DNA from 2 places in the Pseudomonas sp. GW821-FHT02C04 genome. Region 2 is predicted to be linked to the other one. Evidence: riboswitches for the same ligand, from Rfam matches in the RefSeq annotation. Region 2 holds a riboswitch; the other holds the start of a gene.
The links. A riboswitch is a leader RNA that binds a small molecule or an ion and turns the genes downstream of it on or off. The one in region 2 is predicted to bind manganese.
Positions count from the first base shown of each region.

Region 1: linked by a shared signal. The riboswitch ahead of AC07VV_RS28500 (TMEM165/GDT1 family protein) and the one ahead of mntP (manganese efflux pump MntP) in region 2 are both predicted to bind manganese.

Region 1 covers NZ_JBWKVT010000011.1:65,418-72,618, reverse strand. Annotated here, with positions in the region: gene AC07VV_RS28510 (2-hydroxyacid dehydrogenase) at 1-964, shown strand, start outside; gene AC07VV_RS28505 (methyltransferase) at 998-1,996, shown strand; yybP-ykoY riboswitch at 2,036-2,160, shown strand; gene AC07VV_RS28500 (TMEM165/GDT1 family protein) at 2,248-2,832, shown strand; gene AC07VV_RS28495 (M48 family metallopeptidase) at 2,974-3,792, opposite strand; partial or broken gene AC07VV_RS28490 (methyl-accepting chemotaxis protein) at 4,056-5,342, shown strand; gene AC07VV_RS28485 (methyl-accepting chemotaxis protein) at 5,355-6,197, shown strand; gene AC07VV_RS28480 (SOS response-associated peptidase) at 6,202-6,825, opposite strand; gene AC07VV_RS28475 (putative signal transducing protein) at 6,862-7,122, opposite strand; gene AC07VV_RS28470 (CPXCG motif-containing cysteine-rich protein) at 7,132-7,201, opposite strand, start outside.
Region 2 covers NZ_JBWKVT010000001.1:541,620-548,820, reverse strand. Annotated here, with positions in the region: gene AC07VV_RS02375 (sialidase family protein) at 1-544, opposite strand, end outside; gene AC07VV_RS02370 (cytochrome b/b6 domain-containing protein) at 596-1,141, opposite strand; gene AC07VV_RS02365 (PepSY domain-containing protein) at 1,141-1,407, opposite strand; gene AC07VV_RS02360 (response regulator) at 1,578-2,240, shown strand; gene AC07VV_RS02355 (ATP-binding protein) at 2,237-3,628, shown strand; yybP-ykoY riboswitch at 3,658-3,829, shown strand; gene mntP (manganese efflux pump MntP) at 3,837-4,400, shown strand; gene AC07VV_RS02345 (MFS transporter) at 4,416-5,762, opposite strand; gene AC07VV_RS02340 (C45 family autoproteolytic acyltransferase/hydrolase) at 5,811-6,884, opposite strand; gene AC07VV_RS02335 (amidohydrolase) at 6,925-7,201, opposite strand, start outside.

The DNA.
Region 1 (7,201 bases), on a different contig from region 2:
GACGAACGCCCACCGCGCCGTATTCCTCGATCACCCTTCCCTGGACCTCGGTGACCTTGACCTCGCGCCGTTGCGCGCCTGCTTCAGCGACCTGCAACTGTTCGCCCAGACACTGCCTGCGCAGGTTGCCGAACGCCTGCAAGGCGCGACCGTGGCCATCAGCAACAAGATCCTGATCGATGCCGCCGCCATGGCCGCCAATCCACAACTGAAACTGATCCTCATCACCGCCACCGGCACCAACAACGTCGATCTGGCCGCCGCCCGCGCCCACGGCATCACTGTGTGCAACTGCCAGGGTTACGGCACACCGTCGGTGGCGCAACACACGATCATGCTGTTGCTCAACCTCGCCACGCGGCTGGCGGACTATCAGAAAGCCGTCGGCGAAGGACGCTGGCAGCAGGCGAAACAGTTCTGCCTGTTGGATTACCCGATCGTCGAGCTGGAGGGCAAAACCCTCGGCCTGCTCGGGCACGGCGAACTCGGCGGCGCGGTCGCGCGTCTGGCCGAAGCCTTTGGCATGCGCGTATTGCTGGGGCAGATTCCGGGGCGCCCGGCCCGTCCGGATCGTCTGCCGCTGGAAGAACTGCTGCCACAGATCGATGCCCTCACCCTGCACTGCCCGCTCAATGAACACACCCGGCATTTCATCGGTGCCCGCGAACTGGCGTCCATGAAACCCGGCGCTTTTGTGGTCAACACCGCCCGTGGCGGGCTGATCGACGAACAGGCCCTGGCCGATGCCTTGCGCAACGGTCATCTGGGCGGCGCGGCCACCGATGTGCTCAGCGTCGAGCCACCGACTAATGGCAATCCACTGTTGGCTGCCGACATCCCGCGCCTGATCGTCACCCCGCATAACGCCTGGGGCAGTCGCGAAGCGCGGCAGCGGATCGTCGGCCAACTGGTGGAAAACACCCAGGCGTTCTACAGCGGTAAGGCGCTGCGGGTCGTCAGTTGATAAACTGCGGCACTTTTTTTCACAGGAGCAGTTATGGATCCGCGCAGTGAAGTACTGCTTCGTCAGGTCGAGTTATTCCAGGGTTCGCTGTTGTTGGCCGGTCTGCCCGCCGACGATCTGCTCGGGCGCCTGCCCAACGCCTTTGGCTGGTGCTGGCATGCCGGCGATCAGGCGGCGCTCGATGCGCGCTTTGAAGGCCGCAGCCATTTCGGCGTCAACGTGCCGGAGCGCGAGTTCGACAGCGCGGTGGTGTTCCTGCCCAAGTCCAAGGACCTGACCGATTACATCCTCAACGCCGTGGCCTCACGCCTGGCCGGGCGCGAAGTGTTTCTGGTCGGGGAAAAGCGCAGCGGCATCGAAGGTGCCTCCAAGCAACTCAACCCGTTCGGCAAGCCACGCAAGCTCGACAGCGCGCGTCATTGCCAACTCTGGCAAGTGACGATAGCCAACGCCCCTGAAGCCAAATCCCTGGAAAGTCTGGCGCAGACTTATGAGCTGCCACTGGCCGAAGGCCCGCTGAAAGTCATCAGCCTGCCGGGCGTCTTCAGCCATGGCCGACTGGATCGCGGCAGCGCCCTGCTGCTGGAGCATCTGGACAAACTGCCGAGCGGTCACCTGCTGGATTTCGGTTGCGGTGCCGGCGTGCTTGGCGCGGCGGTCAAACGTCGCTACCCGCACAATCAGGTCACATTGCTCGACGTCGACGCCTTCGCTGCCGCCAGCAGTCGCCTGACTCTGGCAGCCAACGGTCTGGAAGCCGACGTGTTGACCGGTGACGGAATCGACGCTGCGCCGATGGGTTTGAACGCGATTCTGAGCAACCCACCGTTCCACGTCGGCGTTCACACCGACTACTTCGCCACCGAGAACTTGCTGCGAAAAGCGGCCAAACATCTGAAAAACGGCGGCGAACTGCGTCTGGTGGCGAACAGTTTCCTGAAGTACCAGCCACTGATCGAAGAGCATCTGGGCGTGTGCGCGATCAAGGCCGAAGGCAATGGTTTCCGGATTTACCGGGCCAAACGCGGCTGAAAATTAGCACTTGCCGAATGGATTCTGCCTAGGCAGAATCCGCTCCGTCCTAGGGGAGTAGTCTCCCACGAGCACCATGCTCGTCCGGCATACGTCAACATACTTGATCCTCAGATCATGGCGTATGCGACCCAAGCGTCCGCAGCAGACGGATCGCAGGGTTTGACAAGACCTATGACACGCACACCTTACCCGGGGCGGGAAGGCTGTACGTGTCATAGCCGTGTCGACCCGCCCCTTAGGAAATCCTGATGCTGGACTCGTTACTCGTTCCCACCGCAATCGTTGCCTTGGCCGAAATCGGCGACAAGACGCAACTGCTCGCGCTGATTCTCGCCGCTCGCTTTCGCAAACCCTGGCCGATCATTGCCGGTATCGTCGCTGCGACCCTGGCCAACCACGCGGCAGCCGGTGCGGTAGGCGCCTGGTTCGGCAGCTTCTTCTCCGATGCGGTCCTGCACTGGATTCTCGCCGCGAGCTTCACCGCAACCGCCCTGTGGACGCTGGTGCCGGACAAGATGGATGACGATGAAGCCAGCACCGCCCGCAAGTTCGGGCCGTTCCTGACCACCCTGATCGCATTCTTCCTCGCGGAAATCGGTGACAAGACCCAGATCGCCACCGTGATGCTGGCCGCGCAATACCCGGAACTGTGGCTGGTGATCATCGGCACTACGCTCGGCATGTTGATTGCCAACGTACCGGTGGTTCTGGCGGGTAACTTTGCCGCAGACAAATTGCCATTGACCCTGATCCGTCGCCTCGCGGCTTCGGCATTCATGATTCTGGCAATCGTCGCGGTGTACAAGGCGATGCAGAGCAGCGGCTGGGTTTAATCATGCCAACGCCACTCGTTCCCACGCTCTGCGTGGGAACGCAGCCGGGGACGCTCTGCGCCCCGATGGAACGCGGAGCGTCCCTTGAGGCATTCCCACGCGGAGCGTGGGAATGATCACCTTAGCCGCACTGAAGGAATATCAGGACTTTGGCGCTTTTTCGTAAAGCGGCATGACCTTCGGAATGGCCGCCTGCAACGAGGCGATCCGGCTGGAGGATGCCGGGTGAGTGCTCATGAACTCTGGTGGCGCGCCTTCGGACGCCTTGCTCATCTTGTTCCACAAGGTGATCGCGGCGTTCGGGTTGTAGCCGGCGCGAGCGGCCAGTTCCAGGCCGATCAGGTCGGCTTCGTTTTCGTTGGCACGGCTGTTGGGCAGCGTCATCCCGTAGTTGGCCACGGTGTCGGCCAGCGCCAGGCTGTCCTGACCCAGACCGAGCAACGCACCGGCGCCCTGCTTGGCCATCTCGATGCCATAGGCCTTGGACATTGCTTCACGACCGTGCTCGCGCAGGGCGTGGGCGATTTCATGGCCCATGACCGCGGCGATTTCATCGTCGGTCAGTTTCAGGCTGTCGATCAGCCCGGTGTAGAAAATGATCTTGCCGCCAGGGCCGCAGTTGGCGTTGAGTTCGTCACTCTTGATCAGGTTCACTTCCCACTGCCACTGCGCGGCATCCGGACGGAAGTTCGGCGCCTGGGCGATCAGACGGTTGGCAATCGCCTGAACCCGCTTGGCTTCGTTGCTGGTCTTGTCCAGCACACCTTTGCTGGACGCCTCGCCAACGGTCTTCTGATAGGACTGGGCATACATCTGGTCGACCTCTTGCGAGGACAGCATGCTGAACATGTACTGCTTGCGCTCCACGCCCACGGCACCGCCGCTGGTGGTGTTGACCGACTGACAACCGGCCAGCAACAGCGCCGCGCTCAGTGCACTTACAACCAAAGTCTTGTTCATTCAAAAGCTCCCTGAAAACATGCCGCGTATCCTAGGCGGGTAATTGTATCGACGCCAGATACAACAGACGTGATGCACCTGTTTTCAGAAGACACCGCTCGGCCCTGTAGGAAAAAATTCACATCCGCCGACAAGCCCTCTGCAACTGCGTCGCACACTGATCCATTTGCGACATCCACCTTCAATTGCTCGCACTTCGCCTCATGGCGCAATAGTGGCTGCCGATACAGCAGCGCAGATGTCCTCTTGCGTGCGGAGCTTCCATGAAATTCAAGTCGATCCAGTTTTCCGTGGCGGCCCTGGCCGGCGCCATCGTTCTCAGCGTGGTGGCTGCGCTGGTGCTGTATGCGCTGTTTTCCGGCGCCCGCACTCAAGAGATGGTCCAACAACGGACACAAGCCCAGTTCGAACAAGTCATCGAACAACGCCTGACCTCGCTGGCGCAGACCCAGGTCAGCCAGATCCAGCGCGAGCTGGAAGCGCCGCTGCTGATTGCCGGCGGACTGGTGCGGGTCAACGCCCTGCTCGGCACGCCAGGCGCCGATGGCCAGCCACGACTGACCGTCAGCCGCGAGCAACTGATCAGCCTGATCAAGGAAAACGTCGAGAAAAACCCAAAGATTCTCGGCACCTACATCGGCTGGGAAAAGAACGCACTGGACCACAATGACGCGGCTTATGTCGGCACCAGCGTGGTCGGCATCGACGCCGCCAACGGGCGCTTCTTGCCGTGGTGGTTCCGCAACGAGGACGGCACACTCGGCCTGGACAAACTGGTGGACGTCGACGACCAGAAAGTCCTGTCCACCGGCGTGCGCGCCAGCGAGTACTACCTGTGCTCGAAAGAAACCAAAAAATCCTGCGTGATCGATCCGGCGCCCTACAAGGTCGGCGACAAGATCGTCATGCTCGCGTCCTTCATTGAACCGATCATGCTCAACGGCGCGTTCCAGGGCATCGTCGGCGCCGACCTGTCGGTGAACTTCATTCAGGAAATGCTCCTGGGCGCGAACCAGAAACTGTACAGCGGCGCCGGGCAAATGGCCCTGATCGGCGGCAACGGCCGGATCGTTGCCTACACCAAGGACCCGAGCAAATTCGGCGAGAAGGTCAGCGACATCCTCGACGCCCAGCAGATTGCCAACATGGCCAATCTCAAGCGCGGCGAAGTGACCTACACCGTCAATAAGGAGTCGGGCCGGATCGAACTGTACCTGCCATTCGGCATCGGTCAGACCGACGCACGCTGGACGCTGATGCTGCAACTGCCGCTCAACGCGGTGATGGCCGACCTGCAGAAACTCCAGGGTGACCTCGACGCCCAGCGCAAATCCGACACCTTCGGCATGGCCATGGTCGGCCTGATCATCGCCGGCCTCGGCCTGTTGGTGATCTGGCTGGTGGGCCACGGCATCGCCCGACCGCTGAAGCAAATGGTGACCATGCTCGATGACATCGCCCAGGGCGAAGGCGACCTGACCCGTCGCTTGAGCAGTGATCGCAAAGACGAACTTGGCTCAATCGCCAAAGGCTTCAACACCTTCCTCGCGAAGTTGCAGGCGATGATCACACAGGTAGTGACGTCGGTGCAGAGTGTCAGCGATTCGTCGGAGCACACGGCGGACATCGCGATCCGCACCAATATCGGCATACAGAAGCAGATGGCCGAGATTGATCAGGTCGCCACCGCCGTGCAGGAAATGACCGCCACTGCCCAGGACGTGGCGCGCAACGCGACCCAGGCCGCGCAAGCCGCCAGCCATGCCGATCAGGCTGCCAGCCAGGGGATGCAGATCGTGCGCGACACGTCGAATTCGATCGGCGTGCTGGCCGTGGAAATCGGCAAGGCGGTGGACGTGGTGCAGACGCTGGCCAAGGACAGCGAAAACATCAACGCGATCCTCATCGCCATTCGCGGGATCGCCGAGCAGACCAACCTGCTGGCCCTCAACGCGGCCATCGAAGCCGCCCGTGCCGGTGAGCAGGGACGCGGGTTTGCCGTGGTGGCCGACGAGGTGCGCAACCTGGCGCAGAAAACCCAGAAAGCCACCGAAGAAATCCAGAGCATGATCCAGCAACTGCAACAGGGCACCCGCGATGTGGTGCGGGTCATGGAAGACAGCCAGAACCGCACCGACGAAAGCGTGCAGCACGCGGCCAAGGCAGCCGAAGCGCTGGAGACCATCACCCAGGCGGTGTCGGTGATCAACGACATGAACACCCAGATCGCCAGCGCCGCCGAAGAACAGAGCGCGGTGGCCGACGACATCAACCGCAACGTGATCAACATCGGTCAGGTGGCGAATGAAGTGGCGGGCGGTGCGGACGAGTCGAGTTCGGCGAGTGCGGATTTGACCAAATTGGCGGAGCAGCAGCGACGGTTGATCAATCAGTTCAAGGTCTGATCAATCAGGCCGGAGTCAGGCACTCCGGCCCGTTGAGTTTCGGATCATTGACCATGTTCGCCAGCACCCGCTCGCGCAAGGCGGCGGGTTCGCTGGCGAGCAGGCCTTGCAGGACATGCAACGGCGTCTCGGGATCGAGCCACGCCGCCTGCCCTGCCTCATCGAGAATCAACGGCCGGCGCTGACTGGCCGCCGGTTGAGTGATCACCGCGGTGCTCAGCCAGACCTGCTCCTGCACCGGATACGCTTCCCAGATCGCCGCGAAAAACAGCGAAGAGCCTTCCCCCGGCGTCAACCAGTACGGTCGCTTGCGCGTGGTGCCGCGCCATTCGTAAAAGCCGTTGGCCGGCAGCAGGCAACGGCGCAGGCGCAGGGCTTCGCGAAACATCGGTTGTTCGGCGACGGTTTCGGCCCGGGCATGGGCCGGAGTGCGCGACAAATCAGTCAGCCACGGCGGCGTCAGGCCCCAACGGGCGCGGGCCAGCGTGCGCTGGCCATCGGCTTCGGCGCGCAGCATAAGCACCGAATCATTGGGGGAAATGTTCCACTGCGCCAGCTGATCGGCGGGAAAACCTGGCAGCGCCGCGAAGTCGCGGTTCCAGCGAAACAGGGCATAACGTCCACACATGGGGCAGCACGACTCAAGGATAAAACGAACGCCAGCCTAACAGACCAGCGTACCGGGGAAGCTCTCCGGTTCATCGCCGGGCAGCGGCAGCGCGGCATTGTACGCGCTGATCAGCTCGCGGGCGTATTCGGCCTGATCGTTCTCGACCGACAATCCGAGCAAACCGAAGATCGGCAACTCGCCCGTGCCACCGAGCAAATCGCGCCCGACCAGATGCGCCTCGATGCCTTCGCTGGCAAGCATGCCCTTGAGCATCTCGCCTTCCATCAGGTTTTCTGGCTCGTAGATTCGCTGCATGGGCGCACCTCACTCGTTTTCGCTGAAGACTTCCAGAAACCAGTCCTCGCCATGGACCTGCAGGACGAACGTAATCGGC
Region 2 (7,201 bases):
TGATCAACTGTCGCGGCGCCGTCCAGTTGCGCCCCAGGTCATCAGAGACCATCACGTTGATCGCACTAGTGGCCCAGCCGCCGACGGACACCGACACGTAGAACATCCACAAGCGCTGATCCGGCGCGAGGGCGATCACCGGATTACCGAGTTTGCGGATGTAACGCTGGGTGCCGGCGACGGTGGATTCGCGGGTGGCCAGCACCTGTTCGGCGCCCCACTCCGCTGTCCTGGCGTTGAAACGTGCGGTGCGGATCTGCACGTCGGCGGCGCCTTCACGGGAGCCGGCGAACCACACGGCCATCAGGTCGCCGCCGGGCAGCGCGGTGACCGAAGACGAGTGCACGAAATCATCCAGTTCCGAGGACACGAAACGGCTGCTGTACATCGGTTCCGCAGCGTTCGCCGAAGCCTGGGCGACAGGCGTTTCAACCGCAAACGGCGCCAGCACATGCTCCGGGTGACTGCGCCACGCCGCGATAAAAATCAGGCTCACGGCAAGCGCGGCGACAACGAATCTCAAGCAAAAGGACAAGGCACGCATAGGCAGCTCATGGCAGTTACGAGATGGCAATCCATCGAAAGAACATCCCTGTCACGGGCCCGGATCGTCCGGCAAACGACGCCGGCGCCCGGTGAGCATCGACAACGGCAGGTTGTCGCGCACCTGAACACTTTCAAACAGCGCGGCCGCGATGTGCACGATGACCAGCGCCAGCAAAGCGTCGGCGGCGGTTTCGTGGACTTGCAACGGCCAGTCGGCGCCCCACAGGGCATCGATTTCTTCCATGGCCCAGCCGCTGAGGCCAACGGTCAGCATCGCCAGCAGCATCAAGATCATCACCAGCGCGCCGATCGGCGAATGCCCGAGGCGATGTTCGGGCCGCCCGGCGATCAGCGACCGGGCATGGGCCGCCAGCCTCGACGGCGTCGGCCAGAAGTCCGACCAGCGCGCACTGCGCGGCCCGACGAATCCCCACACCAAACGCACCAGCAGCCAGCCCATGGCGTAATAGCCGAGCCAGACATGCCAGTCGTCACCGGCCTCATTGAAGAAGTAGTTGGCGGCAAAGACCCCGGCGATGGACAGGTGAAACACCCGCACCACCGGATCCCAGAGGCGCAGGGACTCGCGTGGCATCAGCCCTTGATCTCGGTTTTCACCGCTTTGCCGCTGACCGGGTCGTGGTAGATCTCGACCTTGCGCTTGTCCTTGTCGAAGCCGTAGATCTCGTAGCAGTTGCCGTCGGTGACCTTGAACTTGCTGATTTCATAACCCTGGGTTTTCAGCTGTTCCTGAAACGCCTTCTGGTCCTGCCACTGCGAACGTTCGGCCGTGGTGCATTGCGGGCCGGCGACGGCCAGGGGGCTGGCGACAATCAGGGACAACAGCACAAGTTTGCGCATGAAAGCACTCTCGCTGGATGGGAAAGGCCCCACTGTGCAAAACCAAGCTTAACGAAAGCTTAGTTGGCAACGAGTCGTAACATCTTCGCCGGCTCAGGGGCTGCCACGGCAGCAAGGCGAGCGGCATGATGCCGCCGAACACGCGCCCGATTTCCTACAGAGAAAATGCCATGCGCCTACTTCTGGTCGAAGATGACCGCGCCCTCGGCCAGGGCATCCGCGTCGCCCTGAGCAACGAGGGCTACACCCTCGACTGGCTGCAGGACGGCGTCAGTGCGTTGCATGCATTGCGCAGCGAAAGCTTCGATCTGTTGCTGCTTGACCTCGGACTGCCAAGGCTCGACGGTCTGGCGCTGCTGCAACAATTGCGTGCCACCCAGCACGATTTGCCGGTGCTGATCCTCACCGCCCGCGATGGCACCGCCGAACGCATCGCCGGGCTGGATGCCGGCGCTGACGATTATCTGGTCAAGCCATTCGATGTCGACGAGCTCAAGGCGCGCATCCGCGCTTTGTTGCGGCGCAGTCAGGGCCGTGCGCAACCGGTGCTGGAACACGCAGGCGTCTGCCTCGACCCGATCAGTCAGCAAGTCACCTGGCGCGGCAGCACGGTGGTGGTCACGCCGATGGAATATCAGTTGTTGCATCAACTGATGGCGCGTCCCGGCAAGGTCGTCACCCGCGAGCGCCTGTCGCTTACGCTGTACGGCTGGCAGGAACGGGTCGAAAGCAACACCCTGGAAGTGCTGATCCACAATCTGCGCAAGAAACTCTCCGCCGAACTGATCCGCACGGTGCGCGGCGTGGGTTACGTCGTGGAGCTCAAACCATGAACTCGATACGCGCGCGGATTCTGCTGCCGGTGCTGATGATCGTGCTGCTCGGCGATGTGCTGATCAGTTGGGCAGTGTTGCGCTACAGCCACCATGAAATCGAAGAAATCTACGACGCCCAGCTGGCGCAAGGTGCGCGCCTGCTGCAAGGCGTGCTGGCCCAGCGTGCACCCGGCGACAACGATTGGGAGCGTCTGCATCAGGCCTTCGACGAGGCGATGAGCCGGGTCGGCGATGGCGAAGCGGCGCATCCCTACGAGACACGGCTGACGTTTCAGGTCTGGCGCAACGACGGCCAGTTGCTGATGCGTTCAGCCGAGGCCCCGATTCTGGATGCGCCGCCCGCCACCCTCGGCGCCCATGACCTGATGGAAAACGGCCGCGACTGGTGCGCCTTCCTGCTCCAGGATCCGCGACAAGGCCTGTTGATCTGGGTCGGCGAACGCGACGACATCCGCCAGGATCTGATCACCCGCATCGTCGGCCATACCTTGTGGCCGAGCCTGATCGGCGTGCCGCTGCTGACCATCTTGATCTGGCTGACCATCGGCTGGGGTTTGCAGCCGCTGCGGGCCATGGCCCGGTCGATTCGTGGCCGCAACACAGACACCTTGAAACCTCTGCACCTGAGTCCCCTGCCCCAGGATTTGGAGCCGATGCAGACCGCGCTCAACCGCTTGCTGCAACAGATCGATAACCTGCTGGCCCGTGAACGGCGCTTTATCGCTGACGCGGCCCACGAGCTGCGCACGCCGCTGGCGATCCTGCGGATTCACGCGCAGAACGCGCAGTTGGCCAACACCCCGCAACAGCGCGAAGAAGCGCTGGAATTTCTGGTCAGCGCCGTGGACCGCGCCACGCGCATCGCCAGCCAGTTGCTGACCATGGCGCGCATCGAACCGCGTCTGGCGTCCCCGCAAAACTCCCGCGTCGAACTGACCGCGCTGGTGCGCGAGGAGCTGGCCGAGCTGACGCCGCTGGCATTGGAAAAAGACGTCGAGCTGATCCTCGACAGCGACCACCACTGCCCGGTCGACACCGATCCGGTGGCGTTGGCCATCGCTCTGCAAAATCTGGTAACCAATGCGCTGAACTTCGCGCCCCCCGGCAGCGAAGTGCGGATTCAGGTGCAACCACAGGCTTGCGGTTCGGTGTCGATCAGCGTCGAAGATGCCGGCCCCGGCATCGATGAGCAGCAATATGCGCGTTTGTTCGAACGCTTCTACAGCGAGGGTCACGCCAATGGCGCGGGGCTGGGACTGGCCATCGTGCAGATGATCGTAAGCAAGATCGGCAGCACTTTGCAGCTGTACAACCGACCTCAGGGCGGGCTGTGCGCCGAGCTGCGGATCCCTCCCGGATCAGCAAAACCTGCGCAGGGCGTTTAACGAAATTTTCATGTTTGCCTGCCTATGATCCGGGCCTTCGTTGGGGAGTAACCTGCTTCCGAGCCCCTCGGAAGCGTTCGTATCAACATATTCGGCAACATGCCGTGGTGCGAACACCTTCTGGTTGGTGAGACCGACGACACATCCATGCCGAAAGTCGGGCGTGTGGTTGTGTCGTTGACTCATGGCCCGACTGGAAGTATTGCCCGTGAATCCTGTTTCCCTGATCTTCCTCGCACTCGCCATGTCCACGGATGCCTTCGCGGCCGCCATCGGCAAGGGCTCCAGCCTGCACAAACCTCGCCTCACCGAAGCCCTGCGTACCGGTCTGATTTTCGGTGTCATCGAAGCGATCACCCCGATCATCGGCTGGCTCATCGGCCAGGCCGCCACCCGCTGGGTGGAAGACTGGGACCACTGGATCGCCTTCACCCTGCTGATCGCGCTCGGTCTGCATATGATCTACAACGGCCTCAAGCATGAGGAAGCCGAAGAAGAAAAACCGGGGCAGCACTCATTCTTCATTCTCGCGGTCACTGCCTTCGCCACCAGCATCGACGCACTGGCGGTCGGCGTCGGCCTGGCGTTTGTCGATGTGAACATCTGGGTAGCCGCCGCTGCCATTGGCCTGGCGACCATGACCATGGTCACTATTGGCGTGATGCTGGGTCGGGTGCTGGGCACCGTGGTCGGCAAGCGTGCGGAAATCGTCGGCGGTGTGGTGCTGATGATCGTCGGCGCGACAATTCTCTACGAACACCTTACGGCCTGATCCCGAATGCCGGTGTCAGGGCGTCTGCAAACGCCCCGGCACCGGTGCAGAGGTCGGCGCACCGCTGGATGGCGCATCGATTTCATCCAGGCTCAAGTGCGCGGTCTCCTTGAGGAAGAACGAGCAGACCGCCACGATCCCCAGTGCCACCGCTCCGTAAACTGCTACGCCAAACGCATCGTGGTTGTTGGCGATCAGAATGGCCGTGGCCACACTCGATGCCGTCCCGCCTCCCAGCGCGGCACCGATCTGGTACGCCGCCGACATCCCTGAATAACGCATGTCCCGTGGGAACTGCTCGGCCAGAAACGCCGGGATCGGCCCTTGCGTTGCGCCCATGAAGGCACCGATCACGATGTAGGCGAGCGTGGAGATCAACAGGCTTTTCAAACCCACCAACGGGAAGAACATGAAGAACCCGACCGCCATGATGAATGCCCCCAGGATCATCACCTTGCGCCGGCCGATTCGGTCGGACAGCAAGGCAAACAGCGGCGCGGTGATGACGATGGCAACCGACAGCGCGATGTCGAAAATCAGTGCGTCGGTGCTGCCATAGCCCAGTTGTGTGGCGTAGGACAGGAAGAACGTGCTGCCGATGTAGGCGATGGTCACGTAGCCAAACGCGATGCCGGTGCACAGCAACATGGCCCGAGGTCGCGCACGCAACGCTTCAATCAACGGCATGCGCCCGTGGACGTTCGGCTCATTGAGCGACTGCGCCGGTTTCTGCAACCGCGCATAGAGCCCGACCAGCACCAGCACGCCGCCCAGCCAGAACGGAATGCGCCAGGCAAAACCGGCAAGGTCATCGTTCGCCACCACGCTGACCACGGCGAACACCGCCGAGCCGAGAATCCCGCCAATGCCGATGCCCATGCTGGTGAAACTGCCCCACAGCCCTCGACGCCCCACGGGTGCCGACTCGATGCCGAACAACGCGGCACCGCCCCACTCGCCCCCGGCGGCAAAACCCTGCACCAGTCGCAACAGCACCAGTAACGCCGGCGCACCCGCGCCGATTGTTGCGTATCCCGGCAAACAGCCGATCAGAAAGGTGCTGAGCCCCATCAACGACAAGGTGATGACCAGCATTTTCTGGCGGCCGAGCTTGTCGCCGTAATGCCCGAACACCATGCCGCCCAACGGTCGGGCGAAGAACCCCGCGCCGAACGCGCCAAAGGCAACGAGGGTTGCGGTGAGCGGGTCCATCTGCGGGAAAAACACCTTGGGGAAGACCAGCGCGGCGGCGGTGCCGTAGATCACGAAGTCATAGAACTCCAGGGCGGTGCCCATGCCGGAGACGAAGAAGGTTCTCAGTGCCGACGGTGAACCCGTCGTGCGTTCAGGGTGACTGGCCATGTGGGGTGCTCCTCTTGTTGTTGTTTTTCGGGGCGTTGCTTCAGGGTTTCAGAAACGCTGGTAACCGTTGCGGGCCAGCTGTTTCGGGTTGCCGGCGGCGAATTCGAGCACGCATTGTTCAGTGTCGATGCCGATGGTCAGCAAGGTTTCCCAGCGCTCGGTGGCCGGCATGCTCAAGTCGGGGTGGAAGCAGATCGGTGCTTCCTCGCCGGCCGCGCCGCACATGGCATCGGCCCGAAGTATCAGGTCGCCCTCGGTCATGCCGCTCAGCAAGGCGTTCACATGGTCGATGCGGGCGTAGGTGGTCGAGGCGTCCGGCGTGCGTTCGCCAGCGCTCAGGCTCGGATCGAGGAAATGGTTGGTGTGGGTGATCCAGCCTTCGGCGTTCGGCAACACCACGGCTGTGGCGGCTGGCGACAGCTCGATGCTGGCGGCACGAAGGGTCGAGTCGGCGCGGGAGAACACCGTCAACACCGTGGACGCGCTGACCCGTGCCGAGCGCGCCAGTTCGATGGCTTCATCGACGCTGCGCGCCTGCTCCAGAATCCGTCGCGCAATCGCATGCACCGGTACACCGGCGGCGCCGTTGTCGCTGGCATGGTGAAGAATGTTGAAGTGCAGCCCGAGCCCGGCGCTGTTCACGCCGATCTTGCCGAGCATGCCGAATTCGGTGAACAGCTTGACGGTCATCCCGGTGTCGGTGGTGAGTTGCAGGATCAGGCCGTTGGGTACCAGCGTGTCGTGCCAGTCCCAGGTCTGGATGGTTTTCGGTGTTTGCGGGCCATGGGGGGCGAACACTGCGGTCGAGCATTCGCCCTCGGTGGACGGCATCACCGCGAGGATTTCGGTGCGGGCGTTCAAGGCCGCGAGTTGCCACAGCGGCAAGTCGGCGCCTTCGGCCATGGCGACGATTTCCTCGGCCAGCGCCGGGCTCCAGTCTTCCAGGGCTTGCAGGCTGGCGTCGCCGATAGCGCGTACTTGCTGTGGCGGGATGTCGAGTTGATTGAAAAAGTCGAGATACAGCGCAACGGTCTGGCGAATCTGCGCGCTGAAGGCGTCACCGATCTGGTGCCCACGGGTTTGCGGGTTATGGGTGTCTGTGACGAAGCAATGAAGGTTCACGAAAGGGTTTCCTTTTTTAGCGTTGTAATCGGAGTACGGCTTACGGCTGGCGGCGATAGATTTCGCGGCCGGCGAAGAAAGTGTTGAGTACCTGGGTGTCGCGCAGGGCTTCGGGGGCGACCGTGAACACATCGCGGTCGAGCACGATCAGGTCGGCCTGCTTGCCGGGTTTGAGCGAGCCGATGCTGTCTTCAAGGCGCAGAACCTTGGCCGCATTCAGGGTGTAGGCCTGGAACATGACCTGGCGGTCGATGTCTTCGGCGGCGTTGAGTACGCCTTTCGGGCCCTTGCGGCTGACGGCCTGGTAAATGGCTTTC